3 regions of the Anabaena sp. TISTR 8404 genome follow, and region 3 is predicted to be linked to each of the others. Evidence: riboswitches for the same ligand, from Rfam matches in the RefSeq annotation. Region 3 holds a riboswitch; each other region holds the start of a gene.

What was found. Region 3 has a riboswitch for cobalamin ahead of ACMX3D_RS15035 (energy-coupling factor ABC transporter permease). Riboswitches for the same ligand answer to the same signal wherever they lie in the genome.
Region 1: linked by a shared signal. The riboswitch ahead of cobG (precorrin-3B synthase) and the one ahead of ACMX3D_RS15035 (energy-coupling factor ABC transporter permease) in region 3 are both predicted to bind cobalamin.
Region 2: linked by a shared signal. The riboswitch ahead of ACMX3D_RS23905 (DUF1636 domain-containing protein) and the one ahead of ACMX3D_RS15035 (energy-coupling factor ABC transporter permease) in region 3 are both predicted to bind cobalamin.

The regions. Positions count from the first base shown of each region.
Region 1 is NZ_CP180578.1:3,671,137-3,679,119, reverse strand. It holds gene ACMX3D_RS15850 (tocopherol cyclase family protein) at 1-23, opposite strand, end outside; gene ACMX3D_RS15845 (hypothetical protein) at 354-1,028, shown strand; gene ACMX3D_RS15840 (metallophosphoesterase) at 1,575-2,414, opposite strand; gene ACMX3D_RS15835 (metallophosphoesterase) at 2,502-3,332, opposite strand; gene ACMX3D_RS15830 (DUF262 domain-containing protein) at 3,644-5,332, opposite strand; adenosylcobalamin-variant (AdoCbl-variant) riboswitch at 5,569-5,652, shown strand; gene cobG (precorrin-3B synthase) at 5,639-7,195, shown strand; gene ACMX3D_RS15820 (precorrin-8X methylmutase) at 7,198-7,824, shown strand; gene ACMX3D_RS15815 (precorrin-2 C(20)-methyltransferase) at 7,827-7,983, shown strand, end outside.
Region 2 is NZ_CP180578.1:5,499,376-5,507,358, reverse strand. It holds gene ACMX3D_RS23920 (metal ABC transporter ATP-binding protein) at 1-395, shown strand, start outside; gene ACMX3D_RS23915 (ArsR/SmtB family transcription factor) at 406-669, opposite strand; gene ACMX3D_RS23910 (cobalt-precorrin-6A reductase) at 947-1,690, opposite strand; gene ACMX3D_RS23905 (DUF1636 domain-containing protein) at 1,720-2,139, opposite strand; cobalamin riboswitch at 2,162-2,320, opposite strand; gene ACMX3D_RS23900 (DMT family protein) at 2,405-2,746, opposite strand; gene ACMX3D_RS23895 (hypothetical protein) at 2,972-3,460, opposite strand; gene ACMX3D_RS23890 (pentapeptide repeat-containing protein) at 3,560-5,695, opposite strand; gene ACMX3D_RS23885 (hypothetical protein) at 5,755-6,099, opposite strand; gene ACMX3D_RS23880 (hypothetical protein) at 6,505-6,951, shown strand; gene ACMX3D_RS23875 (Rrf2 family transcriptional regulator) at 6,984-7,421, opposite strand; tRNA gene ACMX3D_RS23870 (tRNA-Cys) at 7,735-7,806, shown strand; gene ACMX3D_RS23865 (hypothetical protein) at 7,935-7,983, shown strand, end outside.
Region 3 is NZ_CP180578.1:3,474,071-3,482,053, forward strand. It holds gene ACMX3D_RS15010 (alpha-2-macroglobulin family protein) at 1-1,622, shown strand, start outside; gene ACMX3D_RS15015 (hypothetical protein) at 1,790-1,915, opposite strand; gene ACMX3D_RS15020 (energy-coupling factor ABC transporter ATP-binding protein) at 2,047-2,874, opposite strand; gene cbiQ (cobalt ECF transporter T component CbiQ) at 2,849-3,661, opposite strand; gene ACMX3D_RS15030 (energy-coupling factor ABC transporter substrate-binding protein) at 3,658-3,960, opposite strand; gene ACMX3D_RS15035 (energy-coupling factor ABC transporter permease) at 3,947-4,726, opposite strand; cobalamin riboswitch at 4,752-4,891, opposite strand; gene ACMX3D_RS15040 (thermonuclease family protein) at 4,981-5,550, shown strand; gene ACMX3D_RS15045 (methylmalonic aciduria and homocystinuria type D protein) at 5,638-6,198, opposite strand; gene ACMX3D_RS15050 (hypothetical protein) at 6,691-6,921, shown strand; gene ACMX3D_RS15055 (hypothetical protein) at 7,069-7,665, shown strand; gene ACMX3D_RS15060 (DUF6464 family protein) at 7,740-7,983, opposite strand, start outside.

The sequences.
Region 1 (7,983 bases), 200 kb from region 3:
GAATTTACAGGCAAGGAAAACATCAGTATTGATATGCTTGCTAATTGGCTATTTTTTAGTATGCGCGATCGCCTGTCAGCAAATTTGACCATTTTTAGGCGACAGCTAAAATTTCCGGTTATCAGCTAATAACTGCATATATCTACCCTATACTCGCTCTTTTGGCAGATGATCAACTCCCGACTCTAGATAGAACCATCTGTGCAATTACAGAGGGTATGCTGAATATCATTACAAGCTAAGTAAAAAAAAGAACCCAAATTTATTGAGTTCTTTGCAGATTAGTATTGCAATTTCTTTTGTATTAAGGCTTTAGCTTTACCAGCACAGAGTTTAGGAGTGTAAATAATAGTATGACAAATTCAGGCGATCGCGAAAGATATAACAGCGAAACAAGACAAGAATCTTACACCGATAGTTACGGTAACACTCACACTAACGTGACACGTAGCAGTGAGACAGTGAACAACAATCCCAACTCTTACAGAAATGGTTACGTAAATGGTCGAGAAATCGAGCGTAACTACCAACAAGATTATTTAGCTACGCGTGACAATGAAAATGCGTCTCGTGGTTTACTACTGGGAATCTTACTCACTTCTCTAGCTGGTTTAATAGTTGGTGCATTCTGGTACTTTAACCAGCCCAGAGAAGCTGAAGTTAACCAAGTTCAACCAGTGTTGGTTCCCACACCTAACAATGAGCCACCTAGCCCTCAACCACAACAAACCACGATTATTGAAAGAACCAGAGACGTACCTGTTGTAGTTCCACAACCTCAAGTTCCATCTGTAACTATAACTTCCCCACCAGACATTAACGTTAACGTTCCGCCTCAACAGCCTGCGACATCTGGAACCCAAACTACTCCTCAAAGAGATAGTTCTGGTGATACTCCTGCGACTGGTAGTAAAAGTAATACTTCTCAAACCACTGTTCCGCAAGGGTCAAGCGATTCTGACAGAACTCCAAACAGCAGTTCTTCTAATACTGGTGATACTGCTACAGATAAGAGTAACCCTCGATAAATCCTGCATTGCAATATCTCTTAATAAATAAGGAACTAAGTAATGGAAAAATCTTAAGAAAATTTTTCCTAGTATTGCGACAAATTAATGGTAATCAACTTTAGTAAACAGGTATACCATTCAAAAATAGAGCGTGCTAGATTAAGAGCAAGGTACAGAAAGGTTAAGTTTAAGTGAAGTTAAAAACTTGAAATTAGAGCCTGTACCTCCTGCTCTAAGATCTACGCGATCGCAACTCAACTGTCGCATCCTCTGGAAGTGTTTTCGCCTTAAGTCTATTGATTTTGTTGGAGGTTTTTGAACGTAAAGCCAGAAATGCCTGCCTATTAGAATCAAGGATGCTGAAGTCTGAGAACAGCGATTGCATTTGTCCACCTTATTTGAGTTAGTTCTTCTGTTTTTTCAATCTTCTCGAACGACTTTTATATTTAATCAGCCGCCTGAAGTTACTGAACATTAATCGGTCGTAACTTCGGCGGTTAATAGTTTTAAGGATGTAGATATTCCTTGTGTCACTTCCTCAAAGTTAGACTAAAGTTTCATACTTCACACTTCACACTTCATCAAAGTAATCACAGTAACTTCAGGTGGGCAAAAAAAGCGTCCTGGTCGATAAGTTCCTAAGCCACGATTAACATATAACTGATTGTTGGCTACTTTGTGAAATCCCTGCGCCCATTCCCAATATCTCACTACCTTTGAACAATCACCGAATAAAAATGGAACCCAACGCCGCAGTTTTTTCGGGAGTTGTTTGAGTAATTTTTTATAATAAAAAACCGCAGGGCCAAAGCCAGGAATTACAATGTGTCCCCCGTGTGTATGACCAGATAACTGTAAATCAACTCGCCACTGTTCTAATATTTTGGCGGTATCTGGGTTATGAGATAAAACTATGCGGGGTGTCAAAGGGTCTAGTTGTTTCATAACGGGTACAGGATTAAACTCCCGCGACCAATAATCAGCTAAACCTACTATTGGTAATTCTTTTCCGAGTGGATAGGCGATTTCATTCCACAAAACATGAACTCCAATACTAGCGAAAGCATTTGTAACTTCTGCTTGGGAGTGATTGTAGTGTATGTCATGATTGCCGAGTACAGCATAAATACCGCAGCGACTTTGGAGATGTTTAAGTCGCATCACAAGTTGATGAATTGGGCTAGGATCATCAGTTACATAATCGCCAGTTAAAACAATTAAATCAGGTTCTGCTTCATTAGTAACTGCGATCGCTTCTTGCAACATTTCTTCTGATAGCCGCATCCCATCATAATGAAAATCTGATAACTGTACTAAAGTTGTACCTTCTAAAGATTGTGGAAGTTCGGCAATCTTAACCGTGATTTTATCTACACTTAAACGTCCCGTAAACAACCAGTGCATAGTGCAAAAAACACTCCTCATAGCAGCGTTTACAGCTTATCAAATATCAAAATCAAGCTTAAGAAATTGTAAAAACTTAATAACTAATTATTCTCTTTGTAGGGTAATAACTGTTACTTCTGGCGGACAAAATAGCCTTCCTGGGAAATAAGTTCCTAAACCACGATTGACATATAGCTGATTGTTTCCTATGCGATGTAAACCTTGCGCCCATTCCCAATGATGGATAACAAATTTTTGTCTGCGTAAAAATGGAACGCAACGCCGAATTGAGTAAGGTATTAGTTCCAGCATTTTTTTACGATAACCTACAATCACCCCTAAACCGGGAAGCACTATTTGACCACCATGACTATGACCGGATAACTGCAAATCTACGCGCCATGCTTGTAACATTTCCGCCGTGTCAGGGTTATGGGATAGGACAATTCGGGGAATGTTTGGGTCTAGCTGATTCATCACTGGGACAGGATTAAATTCTCGTGAATAACGATCTGCAAGTCCAACTAGTGCTAATTCTTTACCAAAAGGATAGGCGACTTCATTCCATAAAACACGCACTCCAATGTTAGTTAAAGCATGAGTAATTTCTGTTTTTGAGTGTCTGTAATATATATCGTGATTACCAAGTATGGCATAAATACCAGACTGAGTTTGCAATTGCTTCAGTCTTGAAACTAATTCGTGAATTGGTTGCGGAGTAGTTGTAACGTAATCACCTGTTAATAATACTAAGTCTGGTTTTACTTCGTTACTAAGTGCGATCGCTTCCTCTAACATCTCATCAGACAAACCCACACCATCATAGTGAAAATCTGACAACTGCACCAACTTCTTACCTTGTAACGATGCAGGTAAACCCGTAATCTTAACCATTAATTTTTCTACAGTCAACGGCCCAGACAATAACCAATACATAATAGATTTAATAAATTTCAATAATAGCTTTTAAAGTTTAACTAACAATCTGCTATTTGAAAGTTGCAAGTAAAACACTTTTTAGAAACTTGATAAATGTTAATTAAACTCTGGGTTTTTGTGCCTCTGTGGTTAGTATAAAAATTATTGAAATAAATCGATATATTTAGGAGTATCTTTTATAGCAAAGTGAGAATAGACACAACGGCGGAACAAGCTTACAAAAACAATTTTGGCAAAGTTTACCTAAGTGCGATCGCTTGCTCATTGACAGGATAATACAGATGCGATCGCACAATTCTAATTTAATATTATAAACGCCAAACTTTTTTCAACTTCTCAATTAAAAGTTTCTGCCTTTTTTCGATGAATTCCGGTGTCCATTCTTTCTCCATCAGCACTTGTGTAGTAAGCGCAAAATTACAAATCCCTTTTTTAGTTGTAAAATACTGCTGCTTCTTTTTTTCAAAATCATAGTTTTGAGCCATACTATTTTTATAAGAAGATAGCAGAACTAAATTTCCTATACGATGAACATATTTTTCCCGTTCTTCCTGACTAGGAAACCACGTAAACCAATCACTATCAGGAGATGGGTTTTGTGGTAATACATGCTCAATTGTAATGTTAGAGAAATTATATGCAGCTTTTCCTTCAGAGAGTGCAGCATCTAAGCGCAACAAAACATAAGTTCTAATTTTTTTAACTAAATAAAAGTCACCATTCAATATTTTGATGATATTTTCTTTTTCGTGAATGCTCAATTGTAGCGGTGAGCAGTCCGTATATAAATCTTCTTGATTTTCAATAGCATTTAGCAACTTGCTATAACGTTCAATTCGTTCATTGACATTAGACCGTTGAATCATTAAACCAGAAGCAAGCCTATCTAAATCTGAAAAGAATCGCAATAATAATTCAGGGTTGTGATAATTCTTCGATAAATAAAGAATAGCTGGAGGTATCCAATCAGAATTATCAATAAATTGTAACCACTGAAACAAGATATTAATTTCATCTGTCCAAGAGCTACCCTCGTAAACTTGATGATTAATATCATAAAAAGCTTCAGCTAAAGGGAGTAAAGTTTTATCAATGAACTGCTGAGGATATTGAAGCGGAGATGGTTTAACATCTTTATTAAATTCTTTAAGTATACCTTCACGCGGTTTTGACTTACCATGAATCATTCTAATATGAGAAAAAAGGCTTTTAAATACATCACGTCCTAGTTTTTCTTCAGCATCTTCCCACTTTTTACTATATTTATCTTGTTGTTCTGGGGCTATTTTGCCTATAATATCTGCTTTTAAAATATCAGCATGAGACAAATCCATCCCTCGATTATTCATAACAGAGAATATTCGATATGCTGAGTCAATATCAGGAGTTGATACTACTACCAAAAAACACCGAGTAATAATAAATTGACTCAGGCGCAGAATCGTTTGTTGCTGTAAATTCTTTAACTGCTCTACGAAAAAGAGTAAATTCTCTTTAATATTTTTACAGCTATCTGATAGCTTGCCATTATGTAATTCTTTTAAATTAATAATGTTACCTTCTGTTTGAACATATTCTCTAAAAAATTCTGCATCTCTGTCACGCAAAGTTAGACGGTAAACAGTAGGAATTCTAGCAACTGCTTTACCTTTTTGGTATAGATAGGTAGTTAATTCTTCAGCAATTTCTTGAGGTGCTAACATCCGTAGGGCAGCTATCAATAAAGTTAGTGTTGTTAGACGTTGTTGCCCATCAACTATTTCGGCATCTGGCTTATCTCCTTTAATAAGTACAATACTGCCTAAAAAGTATGGATTAATATCATCAATCTTCTCTTCGCTATCTCCCAACGCACTGACTAAATCGTCAAATAGTTCTCCTGCTTGTTCAATTTTCCAAGCATAGGGACGCTGATATAGAGGAATAGTAAAAATAAAATCTTCACTAAATACTCTATGAATAGGAAGTTGATTAGCTTGAATTGTAACTGTACTCATTGGTATATCCTTTAGGAGCGTAGTAGATTACACTTTCACTAAAGATAGTTTTCCCAACTTGCAGGGCAATATTTGATAGCAGTACAGTTTATAGAATCATATTTGATTGACAAAAATTGCAAGCCTCAGATCCCTGACTTCTTCAAGAAGTCGGGGATCTGTTTATTCATAAATCATTAATGAAAAATGTGAAGCATAGAGGATTCTGAAGACTGTCTCATGCTAAATTACTAAAGCTTGGAGTTGGGAAACTCCGGTGAAATTCCGGGACTGTGCCGCAGCTGTGAAGGGAAATCCCAAGTCAGAATGCCAACTCCGGGTGTGTCAGGAAGACACAATGATTATCTACTCTCTGCGTCGCACAGAGAAGGAGTTAGGACTTTGCTTTCGGGATTTACTGCCTGTCCAGGCTTATTTTACGCTACTTCTGCCCAAGATGGAATTTTATCTCGCTTGAGAATTCCTGGTGGGATACTTAATAGTAAACAATGTCAGGCGATCGCAGAGATAGCAGATAATTACGGTGGTGGCTATGTCGATGTCACAAATCGCGCTAACCTGCAAATTCGAGAAATTAGCCAGGGTATCAACAGCGAAGTTTTAAAACAGCTACAAGATTTGGGTTTGGGTTCGCGCAATTCGGCTGTAGACCACATCCGTAATATTATGATTAGCCCAACCGCAGGTATCGACCCAGAAGAATTAATCGATACTCGCTTTTTAGTTCAAAGCTGGGATGATTATATTGCAGCGCATCCTGAACTATCAGGACTATCGGCTAAGTTTAGCGTTTGCTTTGATGGTGGAGGAAAAGTTTCCGTATGCGATCGCCTCAATGATATCCTGTTTACGTCTGAGATAATAGACACTCAAGTTTACTTCCGCTTGCATCTAGGCATTACAAAAGGAAAACCACCCATTGATACAGGAATTGTATTGTCACCAGGGCAATGTTTATCCGTTTTGGCAGCTTTAGCTGATGTTTATTTAAATCATATTGATATTAACAGTAACCGCAAGCCACGTTTGCGAGAAGTTGTAAATGGTCTGGGATATGAAAATTATCTTCAGCAAGTTGCACAACGGTTAACTTTTTCTTTGACGCGTTGTGAAAAATTTATTCAGAAACCTTCCCAAGTAAACACAGAAGAATGTTTTGGGTATATTGGCGTTCATCCCCAACGACAGGAAAATTTATTTTATGTCGGTGTAGTGTTACCTCTCGGTCGCTTGGAAAGTCAGCAGTTGCGGCGTTTGGGAAATTTAGCCGAAAAATATGGTAGCGGGAATATCCGACTCACGCCTTGGCAAAATTTACTCATCACTGATATTCCCCAGGAGTCGGTTGTTGATGTTCAACGTGAAATAGTTGAATTAGGATTAGATTCCACAGTCACTAATATTAAAAGTGCATTAATTGCTTGTTCTGGTAAACGGGGTTGTGCGGCTTCTGCTACAGATACTAAAACAGATGCGTTGACATTAGCCGATTATCTAGAAACTCGTGTTAAGCTAGATCGCCCCATTAACATTCACTTTAGCGGCTGTGAAAAATCTTGCGCTCAACATCATAACAGTGACATCACTTTACTAGGTATGAGCGATCGCAACATAGAAAGTTATCACATTTATGTTGGCGATAGTAACAGTCATGAAAAATTCGGTCGAGAAATCTATCAATATGTGAGTTTTGCAGAACTACCTGCACTTATCGAACAAATGCTCAGGGTGTATAAAATTTATCGCCTTAATCAAGATGAATCCTTTGGGGAATTCGTCAATCGATATGAGAAGACCCAACTAAAAGAGTTATTTTCTCAGCCATTAGAAGTTTATCAGGGTTTAACTGCGGTTTGTAATTGAAAATGTCCGAATATATCCGAAACGCTAACGAAATCTACCGTAATTCTTTTGCTATCATTCGGTCAGAAGCTAACTTGGATGTGCTGCCACAAGATGTAGCAAAAGTTGCTGTACGGCTCATTCATGCCTGTGGAATGACGGATATTGTCACTGACTTGGGATATTCACCCACAGCAGTACAATCGGCACGCGCCGCACTCACAAATGGTGCGCCAATTTTATGCGATTGTCGGATGGTAGCCGAAGGTGTCACGAGGCGGCGACTACCTGCCAACAACGAAGTGATCTGCACCCTGAACTATCCAGAAGTACCAGAACTCGCCCAAAAATTAGGTAATACAAGGTCAGCCGCAGCTTTAGAATTATGGCGATCGCACTTAGAAAACTCAGTCGTCGCCATTGGTAATGCACCCACCGCACTATTTAGGTTACTGGAAATGTTGGACGAAGGAGCGCCTAAACCTGCGGTAATTTTAGGTTTCCCTGTAGGATTTGTGGGTGCAGCCGAATCAAAAGCCGCCTTAGCCGCAGATAGCCGGAATGTACCATTTATGACATTACATGGTCGGCGGGGTGGAAGTGCGATCGCCGCCGCCGCAGTTAACGCCTTGGCAACGGAGGAAGAATAATTATGACAACCAAAGGCCGTCTGTATGGAGTTGGTGTAGGCCCTGGCGACCCAGAACTGTTGACGTTGAAAGCACTGCGGTTATTGCAAACTGCACCTGTAATTGCCTATCAATCAGCAACAGATAAAGAGAGTATAGCGCGGGCGATCGTTTCTCAAT
Region 2 (7,983 bases), 2.0 Mb from region 3:
CAGCAGTCACAGAAGCTTTACGAAGAACAGGAGTTTATCACCTGCGAAAGCAACCTATTGGAACTCTCAGCGGTGGACAACTGAAGCGGGTGTTACTAGCTTATTGTTTAGTAGTACCTCGAAAACTTTTGATATTAGATGAAGCCTTTGCTGGAGTTGATATGCAAGGTGCAGCCGAGTTTTATGTCTTATTGAACGAGTTGAAGCAAGAAGAGGGTTGGACAATTTTGCAGGTTTCCCATGATATTGATATGGTCAGCCGCCATTGCGATCGCGTCTTATGTCTCAATCAAACTGTGGTTTGTACTGGTCAGCCAGAATTTGCTTTATCACCTGAAAATCTATTAGCAACTTATGGCCCGGGCTTCAGTCGTTATCACCATCATCACAATTAAAATTTCTACTTTATTCAGGTTCATCTAAGTGTTCAGCTACAGCCTGATAAAGATGCAGAATATGATTATCATGGAGGCGATAAAATACATTGCGACCTTGCTTGCGGTAGCTGACTAAACGCATTACCCGCAAGTTACGCAGTTGATGAGAAACAGCAGATTCACTCATATCTAATGAAGCTGCTAAATCACTAACGCACAATTCTTTTTGAGCCAAAAAAGAGAGAATTCGTAGACGATTAGCATCTCCTAAAAAGCTAAAAAAATCTGCCATCCGCTGAGATTTTTCAATGCTGAGATATTCGTCTGCAAGTGGTAGTGAACTATCACTATTGATAGTTGCTATTGAGTTATCTTGAATCATTTTTTGCCAACCCAAAAATAACTTAAAATTTAAATATAAATAAATTTTCAAGTAAATATATTATAGTTTTTTTGGATGCAAAATTTGATATTACTAATTTTTTTTAATAGTTAGCTTTGATTAGCGATCGCCATTTTCCCAAGGATGAGTCTGATTAGTACTGTGAAAGTATAGCTAAGTAGTTGCATCAAAGATTGTGTAATTTATCCAGTAACCAAGCTACTGCACCATCAATATCTGCAACTTGTTCTCCTGGTGGTACTGCTGGACGATTGACCATGACAACTTTTACACCTAGTTCCCGTGCGGCAATAATTTTGGCGTAAGTTGCATCACCGCCACTATTTTTACTGACGATGGTATCTATATTGTGTTGAATCAGGATTTTCCGTTCGTTCTCTAAAATAAAGGGGCCGCGATCGCACAATATCATCCCTGGTGGCACTAAGGCATCTTTTCCAGGAGGGTCAATCATCCGCATCAGAAACCAAATATTTTGGAGGTGTGCAAATGCAGCAAGTTCTTGTCTCCCAACAGTTAAGAATACTCTTTGTGCTTGGTTTTCTAAGACATCTGCGGCGGTATTACTGTCTACTTCAATCCAGCGATCGCCTGTTACTTTTTCCCAAGCAGGACGAATTAACATCAATCTTGGGATCTCTACTTCCTTCGCTGCCGTCGCTGCATTGTAAGATATTTGATTGGCGAAAGGATGGGTAGCATCAATTAACACATCAATTTTCATTTGACGCAGATATTCAACCAGTCCAGCCACACCACCGAAACCACCAATCCGCACATTACCCGACGGAACAGATGGTTCACGGGTGCGACCAGCTAAAGATGCGATCGCCTCAATTCCATTGATAGTTGCAACTCTCTTACTTAGTTCCGCAGCTTCTCCGGTTCCACCCAAAATTAAAACACGCATCATAGAAAGAAATGGGGAGTTGGCAATAGCTATAAAGGTGGAATTTTTGCTAAAACGCCCTTTTTCAGTGGTTCTGGTCGTTCTGACCAAGGCAATAATCCGTCAGTTTTAGCGTAGTATTGACTCGCACATTCCAGGACAGCAGCAGCACTGTTATCAACATCTAAATCACCAAACAGATAAGTTAACTTACCTTTAGCTGCAAAAGCGACAACGCAAGAACGGTTGCAAGCACTCATACATTCAACTGCTTGGATAGGAAATTCATCTTGCAAATCCCAATCTTGTGCTAATTGCTGGATTTGGTGCAATAGTTTCTGACCGCCACTTTCACCTATACGCTTGCCATCTTGCCAAACGCTGGCGCAGGTTGTACAAACAAATAAACTATGAGTACAAGCAGTGACACTTGAAGAATTATTAGTAATAGCAGTATGGGCAGCAGTCATCCGTACCTCGCAGATGTGTGGAACTTAATAGTATACTTCGGCGGGCATCCTGACTTGGAAAGTTGATTTTCAGTCTTTTATCTTTCCTTCACAGTTGCGGGACAGCGCCGGATTTTCACCGAACTTTCCCCGTTACCTTTGGTGGCTGATCCCCACCAAAACCGAATATTCAATACATCATAACATCTGTATTTCAGTCAAATCTCAGGCATTAGAATCAGGTAATTCTAATATTTAGAGCGTTTTTACGTTCATTTTGTTGGTATTATCGTGTCTTTTCACTAAAAATTAAGTAAGCTGCACCAGCTAGTAGCATGGCGGCTAAAACGTAATTACGGGTAATAGGTACTTTAAAATAAATCACACTGAACCCTGCAAACACAAGCATTGTAATAATTTCTTGCAACACCTTTAACTGTGGCAAGCTGAAATAGTTAACACCTATGCGGTTGGCGGGAACCTGAAAACAGTATTCAAAAAAAGCGATCGCCCAACTTGCACCAATTGCAATCCACAAAGGCGCAGATTTTAAATCTTTCAAATGACCATACCAAGCGAAAGTCATGAAAATATTAGATATCAGTAAAAGAATTACAGGTCTGAACATAAATAGATAATGAAATTCCAGTTTGTGAGAGTAGCCATTTCTAATTAATTTTAAAAATAATCGCTCAGGAGGTTAAGTGAAGAGTAATAATTGAGCGATCGCATCGAACACAAGTAGCACAAATTCTCCACCGTGCTGGAGCTTCGTAAAAAGACCATATTATAAAGACGATCGCATTTAACCCTCTAAAATGCAAAAAGCGATCGTCTGTATTTTATTTGCTTATTAAAATCTTAAACCCACACCACCTTGCACAGCCAAAGCTGTACCACCGCCATCACGGTAAGCATCAAAGGCTATGATGGCGTTGCCAAAAATTACAGTATTGCTATTGGGAACAACATAATCAACTCCTGGCTGTAAAGCAAAACTAATTTTGTTACCTACAGGAGAAGCACTATCACCACCAGTTAACACCAAACCTGCACCTAAATAAGCATCTGTTTGCCAGTTGAGTGGTAAGTCGTAAGATACAGTCGGTACAACAGCAGTATTCTGACCGATTAATGCTTGGGCGCGAAAAGAAATCGGTGCTTCCAAAAGTTTGTAGCGAAAAGCTAGAACGCCTCCAACTTGGATACCATCAGTCAGTCCGACAGTCGGGCCGACACCAACATAGCTACCGTATGCAACTTGAGCTTGTGCTGGTTGATAGTCCATCATCAGACTGAAAACAGCACTAGCTATGACAACTGAACTAGGAAGATACTTCATCACCCGACTCCTCACACGATAATTTGGATGTTGTCATGTGTCATTTGTTATTTAGTGAGGAGGTAGGATTAAGTATTCTCCTGACTCCCCATCTAAATTTTACGGGCATCGGGGATGAATGCCACCTTGAGTACAAATGTAAGCTAGTTGCTTCGCATCTAAATTTTTCGCTTGGGAAAAATCAACTCCTTTGACTACAGCCGATACTGTACCAATATCTGGAGTTTGCACAAATTGATCTGCGGGATCTTGTTTGCTGGGAGCCAGAATTGTATCTTTAAAATCTGCTCCAGCGACGTTTGCGCCCCGTAAATCCACAAAACTGAGGTCAGCGTTGCGTAAGTCAGCATTTTCTAATTGGGCAGAGCGTAAAACTGCACCAGTCAAACGACTAGCGCTGAGATTAGCATTGCTGAGATTTGCCCGATCCAAATAAGCTCCTGATAAATCTGAACCTTGCCAATCAGTTTTAGTTAAGTTAGCAAATGACAATTGTGACCCGATCGCAGTCACGCGGCCTAAATGAGCAGCGTAGAGATTGGCTTCGTTTAATTTTGCATCACCTAAATCGGCTCCAGTTAAGCTGGCATTTTCTAGAACTGCACCTTGCAAATCGGCTCCCACAAGTTGAGCGCTGCTGAGGTTAGCACCAATTAAACGGGCGTTTGCTAAATTAGCACGGTTAAGAGTCGCACGACTTAAATCGCTACCAGTCAACAACACCCGACTGAGGTTAGCATCGGTGAGATTGGCCTGCTTCATTTGCACTTGAGTTAAATCAGCGATCGCATCGTCGTAAGTATCCCAACGTCCATCTTCACCCACACTGCGGAAACGGCTACCCTTGAAACTAGCTTGGTTGAGATTAGCAGCTTTCAATTTGAGTCCTGATAAATCAATGTTTTCTAAAACCAAGTTAAATGATGAACTTCCTGTTGTACTGGTTTGACTTAACGTAGTACGACTCAGATCAATACCGTTGATTTTGCCACTATAAACATTCAGAATCTTGTTGATTGTTTGCTGGTTTAGTTGTAACCGCTTTTGCCGCAATTCTCGCTCTTGAGGTGGTGCAGATTGCAGTTCATTAGCCAGAAACTGATTTTTATTTTTTAATTCTGGGATAGCTGGGATTCCCACACTTGTCAGTGCTTGTTGAATAGAATCCAACAGCGTGGGGTTAGTTTCGTTAACCAGCAAATCAGCCAAAAATTGAATAGATTGTGAATCATTGAGACCACCCATCGCCAAAATTGTACTTTGGCGCTCTTCCAAACTAGCCCCAGAGTTAGGACTTAATTGTTTGACGAGTTCCAAAAACTTTTGGCTGTTAATTTGTTTGGTTTCTCGTTGAGTTTGCTGCTTTTGGATATAGACTTGAGTCCCAATTAAAGTACCTAGCACCGCAGTCATGCTTGCTAGTGTTACCACAAATAAAGCTAAGTTGGAGTTTTGCCGCAGCCGTCGCCACAATGTAGGTAACTTGGTTTCTGTGGCGATCGCCATTGGTGCAGGGTTTGCTTCGGTTGCTGCTTGGGCTTCTGGTTCGTTGGTTTTGGCTAATGCACTCCGCCCATTTGGACGTTTAGCATCAATCACTTCAGTACCAGCTAACCAATCGTGCAAAGCGCGACGACCTTGGCGAGACGGTAATGCTATGCTTTCGCCCAGCACCATCAACACAGCCAAAAATGTAAACAAACCTAAATTAGGAAAAGCAAAACTATACCGCCAAAGTATGTAAGCAATAGAAACTGGCACAGACCATCTGCCAATAGCTTCTCGTGTGACAGATGTACCTAAACCAGGGGGCTTACCTTGCTCATTCACAACCCGCACACCAAACCAACGTTTCGGCAAGGTACTACCAGTTTTTGCCAGTAAATATAATTGCCACCACGACAAAGTTACAGGCGCGATTAAAGCTAACATCCACAAATAATTAGTCGGCCAAGCGACATTGCGGATGCCGTAACTTTCAGGTAAAGCCAAAGGTCGAGCGATCGCACTTTCTGTAACTACTAATACACGGTTCATTGGTACACGGTTGAGATCGCTTCTCGAATTGGCATAAACTCCCAGCCCGTAGGGAATTAACCCACTGGCAACCACCAACGCAATTTCAGTTGTCCAAGCCGCAAAGCGTCTGGTTACTAACGGCAGCGAATTAGCTTTTGTCGGGGCTTTTGACTTATTAGGTTGACTATCATTTCTCCTCACAATTGGGGTGGCCATGAAATAATTCCCTTTAACTTTAATAGTGTTGCCATTACTGGCGTGGTTAATATAAAGCGTTATTGCTTGTTAGAAAAGCTACCAGAGACAAAAAATTTGTATCCAAGATACACCAACCCTGCCAACACTGCCAGACTAATTGCAGAGGTAATGAGTTTTAGCACTGCTTGCAACACTGCCAAACCCAATAGCACCGTTACACCTACAACTACCAGCTTGCCCGTCCCAGATAAACTTTGAAACCAAAGTTGTGAGCGAGTGAAGTAAGGTTTAAAGTTGAGAAAATTAGATTGAGATTGTTGTCTTGCTTGTTTTGGGTTTCCTGCTTCTACACTCCCAGAATTAATTTCTGCCTCTAGCTTTTGGAGGCGTTGCTGCAAATCTTCTTCAGGTTGAGGATTCATGAATCTTGTCTACCTCTGCTAAGACACTTGTTCAACAGATAAGCAACCACATCCGAACTTTTTACGGTTGTGTTTGTGATTTTAACTAATGTTTGGTTTTTACAAGGCTTATGATGGCAGAAAAATGAAATATTTGTTGCAGATTAGTGAGCAGGCAGGGAATAAAAGTATTTATCAAGCATCATGAGAATACTAGACTATGGTTTTTTACCATTAAGACTAATTCTCTGTCTATGGAAAACTAGTGAATTCATATCTTTTTTATATTTAGCCATATAGGTTTAAAAAATTTAAAATAAAATTTTATACTACATTTTTAGGAACACGGAGGTATTGTCATCGTCTATCAACTCAGACTATTTATATCAATATCGCTCGACAAAATAGTCGGGAGCATTAATTAATATGAAAACTCTAAGGCTATTGAAAGTTGTTCCCGTTGCTGTTGTACTGAGTATGGTAATTATCCAGCCTAACTGGGCAGAAGTACCATCAATTCCCATTCCAGCCAAATTACAATCAGACCCACTAGTTTTACGTGGCAAATCTGGGGGAAGTGTCCACAGTAACTGCGGTAACATTTCTGATACACCCAATCAAATTATCCAGGTTACAGAGTCAATGCCTTATATGCGGTTAAGTGTTGACAGTCCTGGACAACCAACGTTGCTAATTGACGGGCCTGGGGGACGCTTTTGCGTTTTAGCCGATAGCTACTCAAAAAGCAAACCAGAATTATCCGGTTACTGGCAAGCTGGAAAGTATTCGCTATACATAGGTGAATTATCTCAGGGAGAGTATAACTATACCCTTTCAATCTCGCAACAAAAAAAGCCGAAATTAAAGAATTAGAGATTTAAATCCATAATCTCAAATTCCTTCAACTAGATATAGTACATCAGGTCTCTCTGCTTTTGAGTGGTTCGCCGATCGCATAAATCTTGTAGTGTGTACTTTTGTAAAACAGCATTAGCAGCTTGGCAAGCTTCTTGCCATACTTCTTGGATGACCTGAGTTTCTATATTGTTAAAATTTTGATGAGATACTGGGGCGATCGCATCTAATCCTTCAATACAAGTCAAACTATCCAGTAGAGTAATTGTGCGAGGGTCTCGTGCCAAAACGTAGCCACCTTTAGCACCACGTATACTTTTAATCAGACCCCCACGCCTTAAAGTTGCCAATAATTGTTCTAAATAACGATTTGGTATATTTTGTAGCTCTGCTATTTGTCTAATTTGCAAAGATTCACCCCTAGAGTAGCAAGATGCTAGTTCTAACAGGGCTAGAAGTGCATATTCCGATTTATTAGATATTTCCACAAGCGTAAATTTTTATACTTGTAATCATAGCTTTTGAAGTTGTTGACTTTGCTTTTCTCAGCTAATTTTGAGCAAAACTGATCATGCAACTTATATATTTAAAGTCTTAATTTTACTGTAATGACTCTTATTAATAAGAGCAATTGCTTTTATTTTTTATTTCAATAAAAAAAACTGATAAATTATCTATGATTGTCGGCAACCGTATGAAATAGCAAGATTTGCAATTATTTCGGCTTTTTACCTAATTGCAACGTGAAACAATACCAATTTGGATGAAACATTGCTATAATAATTAATCGTGGATGAATGCGGCGACATAGCCAAGTGGTAAGGCAGAGGTCTGCAAAACCTTTATCCCCCGGTTCAAATCCGGGTGTCGCCTTAAGGCTTTCAGCCTTCTAAGGATTAACTAAATAACCTAACTGGGGTAAGTTGATAGTCAAACTGATAGTCAAAGGGTCACTTTAGGGTTAAGTTGACTAAGTTATGGGGTAAGCCTTGGTTAATACCATGACTACTAAAACCCTAAAAGTTACCCTCAATGATAAACTCTATTCCC
Region 3 (7,983 bases):
AACAAGTTGTTGAAACTGGTGTGACTGAAAAACAAGTTAAAATTCCGGTGAATGTTGATAAAAACATCGCCCCGGAAGCTGGCGGTTTAGATATTCAATTAGCGAGTACATTAATACCCGAAATTAAAGCACCCGCTAAACAAGTTTTAGAAGATGATGATTTACCCTTTGCAGAACCAGCCGCTAGTCAATTAATCATTGCTGCTAACTTGCAAACTTTAGGACAAAAATATAGTCAATCATTTGCTGAATTTAATCCTAGCCAGAAAGCAAATCAAGCCATTACTCAACTGCAAAAACTACAAGTAGCCGACGGTGGTTTTGCGGCTTATCCAGGACAAGAAAAATCTGATCCTTGGGTTTCTGCTTACGCTGCTGAGTCACTAGTGAAAGCTAATCAAGCATTTCCAAATTCTGTAGATGCTGCAATACTTTCGCGGCTGAAAACTTATTTGCAAAAAGTTTTAGCTAACCCAGGACAGTACGATTTTTGCAAACAACAACTTTGTAAAAATCAACTGCAATTAAACGCCTTAATCGCCTTAGCAGAATTAGGCGATAAACGCAATAGTTTCCTGGGTGATATTTATCAACAACGCCAAAACTTTGATATAGTTACGCAAATAAAACTAGCGCGATACTTATCTCAATTCCCAGAATGGCAAAATGAATCACAACAAATGCTAAACCAGTTACAACAAAATATCTATGAAACTGGTCGCACAGCAGTTATTAGTTTACCCCCTAGTTGGGGATGGATGAATTCATCTACCACAGCCCAAGCACAGGCTTTACGGTTATTTATTGCCAAACAAAGTAACCCAGAAGTTATTGATAAATTATTCCAAAGTCTTCTAGCAATGCGCCGCGATGGCACATGGCAAACTAACTATGATAATGCTCAAGCATTAACAGCTTTAGTAGAATATAGTCAACTGCAACCCACACCACCCAATTTTGCAACAACAGTCCAATTAGCTGGTAAAAAGTTAGGTGAAAATCGCTTTACTGGCTATCAAAATCCTAGCTTGCAGCTAAATGTACCAATGGAAAAATTACCGCGTGGTCGTCACGATTTGACCTTACAAAAATCAGGTAATGGTAAATTACATTATTTAGTTGCCTATAATTATCGCTTGCAAGGCAATCAACCAGGGAGATTTAATGGTTTACGCGTTACACGAGAAATTAGCAAAGTCGGTGAAGAAAAAGTTCTGCAAAAAACAGGAATGTATGCTTTTGATAAACCATTAACTGTAGATAGTGGACAAGTATTTGATATTGGTTTAGAAATAATTGCAGATCATCCTGTAGACCATATAGTAATTAAAGACCCATTACCAGCAGGATTTGAAGCCGTAGATCAAAGTTTTCAAACTGCGACAGCCGCATTGCAAGCCAAAGCCGATAGTTGGGAACTTGGTTATCGCAATATTTACCGCGATCGCATTATCGCCTATGCTGACCACCTCGAACCAGGAGTTTATAGCCTGCATTACTTAGTCCGTTCTGTAACTCCCGGTACATACCGCTGGCCTGGTGCAGAAGCGCATTTACAATACGCACCCGAAGAATTTGGGCGTTCTGCTGAGTCTACAATCATTCTTGAGGAGAGGCGGTGAGTTTTAAACGCAGAGGTTTGTGGTGAACCAGCGCTGCGGGAGGGTTTCCCTCCGCTGGTGACTGGTGAACCCGAAGGGAGGTAAACGCAAAGTTACGCGGAGTTTTTCTTCTCTCTGCGTTCTCTGTGTCTCTGTGGTACCCTTCAGGAAGCCGCTTCGCGTCTACGTTAAAAAAATCGCTGGACAAACGCAGTATGTTCTGGTGACTTTAACCCTTCTTGTACTACTTTCAAAACTCGCACCATCTGATTGTTTAACAGCGCCTCTACTGCTAAGAGAACGAATAATTCCATCTGCACTTGGAGATAGCAATTGATAGTCGCTATCTATTAAGCGAAGCTATTGTACCAATCTTGGGAGTTGTCGGATACTTTTAACTTTAGCAAACCACCGTTATTGAGAAGTATTGCTCATATAATTATGCTCAACCCCAAAATAATTCTAATATCCGTTGTTGCACTCGTTCTCTAACTACTTCCTCCTCACCAGATAACCAATCAAATAACATTTCATATATCAACGGTACACCCAACTCTAATTCTTCTAAAAGATGACGCTGACTAAATACATCTTGTGGTTTACCCTCTAGTATTAATCGTCCTTCATCCATAACAAAAACCCAATCTGCCCAACGATAAACTAAATCTAAATCGTGGGTTGCCATCATTAAAGTCGTACCATTTTGATGAATTTTTTGCAGAGTTGCTATCAAATTTCGAGTATGTTTGACATCTAAATAGGCAGTAGGTTCGTCTAACAACAACAGTTCTGGGCGCAGTACCATCACATCTGCTAGGGAAACTCGCTTTTTCTGTCCTAAACTCAAATGATGTACTGGTCTCTCCGCTAAAGCAGTCAACCCAAATTCAACTAATGCTTGTTCTACTCGGTATTGAATTTCGGATACAGGCAAATCTAAATTGCACAAACCGTAAGATATATCTTCTTCAACAGTAGAAGCCACTAATTGTTGTTCTGGATCTTGAAATATTAACCCAACTTTTTGGCGTAATTTTCCAATAAAATTACGATTGTAATTTAACGGTTCACCACGCCAACTTACAATGCCAGCATCTGGTTTATATAACCCATTAGCTAATAAAAACAGTGTAGTTTTCCCACAACCATTTTGTCCAATTAATGCACATTTTTTACCTAATGGAATTTTTAAGGTTAGACCATTCAAAGCTGATTGTCGTGCGCCTGAATAAGTGTAATATACTTGTTCAAATTCTAGTAAATATTCCTGCATTCCGCCAAAATTCCAATCCTAATAAGCCAATACAGCCGCAAATTGCTTCGATGATATATCGCACTTGGGGACGATAGCGACGAGGATGCCAAACTTGAAATTCACTGACAAAACCTCGTGATTCTAGTCCTAGAGAAAACTGACTATATCGTTGTAATGTGCGCTGTAATAGTTGTCCGATAAGTACCGCTAAACTTTTCATCCAACTACGCCAAGTTCGGTAGCCACCACGAGAGTTTTGTGCTGTCCATAATTCATTAGCTGTGTTCAGCAGGATAAAAATAAACCGATACATTAATAATAGTAAGTCAGTCAAAAGCACTGGAAATCGTAAGTAACGCAGAATTTGTAAAATTTCTGTGAAAGGAACTGTTAACATGAGAAAATATAAGCAAGAGACAGAGGCTAATGCTCTGGTTAAAATTGCCCATGCTTGCAGACTTCCATGATGACTGACATAAATATAGAAGTGTCCCAGACTTAGACCAGACAAAGAATCTAATTGTATTTTTGGCAAATCATTAATTGCCACTACATTCACCATCAGTGCTGGTAAACTTGTCAAACAAAATACTATGGTGAATAATAATAATCGCAAATAAACACCAGTTGGAATTCTTGCATAAATAACTATCCAAACACCCATCCAAATTGCTATCAAAATTTGTACTAAGGGATGGGTAGTAAGGGAAATAGCAAGAGTGGTAAATGCAAAAATTAGTTTATGTTCTGGTGGTAATCTTCGCAGTCGATTAGTGTAAGCTAAAGTGTCTAATTGCAAGCTCATTCTTCAGGTTTTTGTTGTTGGGAACGTCCTTTATACAACCCAATTACATAACCAACTACTCCAGCACCCAAAGCTGCTTGTGAAGCAAATAATAAGCTTTCTATTTCTCCACTAGCAGGTTCAAAAAATGATTTAAACCAAGGTTGATATCCAGGTTGTATTTCAGTAATTGCTTTTTCAGCTTTGTTATCGGAACCTGCAAATTCCGCATCACGCACCAATATTAATGGTGCAACTGCTAAACCTAATACAGCTACTAGCAACAGCCAGTTACTCAACCCTTTTTTAGACTGATTCATTTCCTTTGGGTTCCCGTTTGATTAATTTCAGCAATTCCAATTCTTGAGGATTATAAGATTGCAGCCAGTTCCACACCAATACAGTTAGCAATCCTTCACTAATTGCTAGGGGAACTTGAGTGATAGCAAAAATTCCGGCGAATTTAGCGAATGAAGCAATAAACCCACCAACAGGGGCAGGAAAAGCTAGGGCAAGTTGAATGGAAGTGATAACGTAGGTAAGTAAATCTGAGATAGCTGCGGCTAGAAATATGCCAATTCTTGGTTTACCACCCAACTTAATTGTCAAATTATATATCCAGTAAGCGACAAATGGCCCGGCGATCGCCATCGAAAATGCATTTGCCCCCAGCGTTGTCAAGCCGCCATGTGCCAGTAACAAAGCTTGAAACAACAACACTAAACTACCCAAAACCGACATTGTTAAGGGGCCAAACAGCACTGCACCTAACCCTGTTCCTGTAGGATGAGAACAGCTACCTGTGACGGAAGGAATTTTCAATGCTGACAGCACAAAAGTAAAAGCACCAGCTAACCCCAGCAGTAGTTTCAATTCCGGGTTTGCTTTAGTAATGCGAGTTAAATTACGCAATCCCAATAGAAAAAATGGTAGTGCCACAACCCACCAAAAAATTGCCCACTGTACTGGTAAAAAACCTTCCATGATGTGCATTGCGTAGGCAGGTTTGGGTAAACCAATTACTAGATAAAAACTGATAAATCCTATCAGGCTTAGACTAAGTAAGGCCTGTTTTTTTCTTTCCATAATCTGTACCTCGCAGATTTATGTAACGAACTGATTCTAACCGGCGGGCATCCTGACTCACCTAATTTTGGCTCACAGTTGCGGGACAGCGCCGGATTTACACCGGACTTTCCCCCTTACGTCTGATGGCTGCTCCCCATCAGAACCGATTTCAGTAACTATATCACTATTTCTCAATGTAGGAATTTCAGCAAAAGCCGCATCTATTTCAAAAATCAAATATAGTATCATCCATCAAAGTGAGGTGATGTTGAATGAATAAACTAACAAAACAACTAGTAATTTGGCTGAGTGCAACTATCTTACTTGTCGGTTTAGCAGGTTGTGATAAATTCTTTGGTGCTTCTGGAGATTTGGTTGAAAGAGTTAGCGATGGTGATACTTTGGCTGTCAAAGATGCTAAGGGTAATAAATTTAACGTGCGATTTGCATGTATGGATGCGCCGGAAGTACCCCATTCGCAAAAGGAAAGGAATAGTAAAAGTGCCAGCGATCGCAATCAATTTAGTTGGGGTGTAAAAGCACAAGAACGCTTACAGGAACTCGTAAAACAATCAGGCGATCGCGTTATCCTAAACATCACAGATAGCGATCGCTATGGGAGGAAAGTGGCAGAAGTTCGTTTAAAAGATGGTACGTTTGTTCAACAAGTCTTATTACGCGAAGGTTTAGCTAAGGTATATCGTCCTTATTTAAATAAATGTCCCAGTAAAGATTTAGTTCAACAAGCTGAAGCGCAAGCGCAGCAGCAAAAGCTGGGAATTTGGAGTGATACTAAGTTTATCAATCCTTGGGAGTATCGCAGTTTTAATAAAAGAAAGTGACCTGTATTTTATCTGCTTCTATCTGCGGTTAATTTGATCTCTACCGAATACGCCTTACCCCGCCAGTAGCCCATAATAACGATTTCTTCAGACTTCTATTTGTTCTTCCCACCCATGCTTACAAGCTATTTCTTTAGTGACAAATTCGATCAGCGTGGGTGGTGCGGTTGAGATTAAAATACTGGGATAAACAGCTGTACCCCAAACAGGATGCACTAACATACAGCATTTGTTTTTAATTACTGGATAGCCAAGTAATGCTTTTACTACTGCTGTATCATTATGGGGCATTGCACCAGGACGGGAAAGTAAAGGATAGCCAGTGCGCGGATCGATTAAGTCTGTAAGATAGCCGCGATCGCGCAGTTCAAAAGCCACATCAATCCCGAACCGCATAAACTTTTCGCGTAACCGTTGTTTTTCGTCTTCTATTTCTTTTGTACTTTCCACTAAATGATGTTGCGATCGCTGCAAGACAATCACAACCCAGAATAAAGCTTCTTGTTTCCAATCTGGTAATATCTGTTCGCAGTTGGCACAGATATATTCGCTAGGTGCATGAATGGAAATTTGCACCTCTTGTCCCATGTCGCCAACTAAATTTATGGGACTGCTTTGTTCCGAAATGTAAATGCTTGGGTAGTTCACTACATTGATTCGGTTGTTTGCAAGTTGTTAATTTATTCCTTGGGATCGATAATAACTCTTAAGACTTTATAAAAACCATCAATTTTCCCTAAGTAGAAAGATTTTTTTGTAATCTATGCATTCAACTGGAAATTTTTAATCTCATTTTTATCAATTATTAACCTTGCTTAAAAATGAGAGCAAGAGGTTAGGGAAGAGTTAAGTCGGTTGGCGTGAATAATTATTGGAATAAGGCAGGGGGCAGGGAGAGAAAGAGTTTGAGCCTTATTTACTTTTCTTCACATAGTTCAGTTTTATTCTACCGATTTACTTATTTGCCGATTTGGCTGTATGGAAAGTTTATAGGGTCTGCCTTGAATCTCTAGATTCAGCACCCCTTTTTTATCTTGGCAGTCAACATTTTTTTGATGGGGACTGTGAAAAATGTTAAAGTCCGGTTCTTTTTTACCCGTTGCTTAGCGCCTGAGTGACCAGCCTTGAACCCAAGGCAACATGAGAAGCAATTTATACGTAATATTTTTTGGAGAAGCTGCCCCAACAATTAAGTCAGGGCAACTTCTGGTACACCCCTTGCACAATACAAACAATATCAGTATTCACAACGATTTGTTTGCCAAATTGGCAGAAATTCACAATCAAGTAGTAAGCCTAACTCTGGGAACCGGCGTTAGCGGCAAAGAACCAGCAAACAAGTTGAGATTTTTAGATTCACCTCACGGGTAAATTCTCAATTCTGGCTTTTGCTTCCTCAATCCTTCATTGTTAATTGTAATAATAGAAGCAGCCACTTGATTAAGCCGAAATAGTTAAATTTACTGCATTGTGTAAGTCCTAGCTCTCAGGAATCAACTAAACTCAGTGAGGCTACTCATGAATACTTATCAGCAATTCAATATTAATTTACGCGAAGAACTTGAGGTAGCTAGAAGACAGTTGAAATATGACCAAAAAGGTGGAATTGCAGCCTTAGATAATATTTACCGTCAAGGTAGAGTACCAGATCCACTTTTAAACGGTCGCTACTGGGGTGAGTTTCTTACCGCTAATTTCCACCCAGTTTTAGATAGTTGGTTAGATATCATCACTAAAATTTGGCTACCTTGGGAAGGTAAAACATTTGATGCTAAAAGCAACACCGGAGATAATATTTTTACGAATGATGGGTTATTGCTAGGACGCTTAATCTGGCCTTTCTATAATGGTTATGTTGCAGATGGTAGAGGAAGAACGCTTGCTTTTAAATTTCAATCATCTCGTGATCAATGTTTATTAGAGCCAGACATTGAAGTTTTGCGGTTGAACTTTGATTTACCAGATAATCCCCAATTCCTGATTCGTGACTTGGTAGACCAATTAGTCCAGATTGATCATGATTTTTATTTAGGTAAAGCTGTACTAAAACATCCTGATGGCGGTCGGTTTTGTGCTGCTTACTTCACCCTCAGATCGGGCTTAGTTAATCATTAAGCTTGCATATTTAGTTGATTGTTGACTGTTGACAGTCAACAGTCAACAAATAATATAAAATTCTTAATTAAAAATTAGTATTTCCACTCCTCATATTCAATAAAATAAACACAGATCTCGCACTCTTCTGTTGGATTAACAGCACATTGGATATAAGGCGATCGCGCGTTAAATAAGCAGTCGTTTTCTGCAAACCTATTTTGGTGTTTGCGGCTGTGATTTTGTTCTCGAACTTGCATTTGGGGTGAAGCTATGGCTGATAAAATTCCCAGTAAGCCCCAAACTGCGCCACAAAAAGCCATTAACACAAAATCAGCA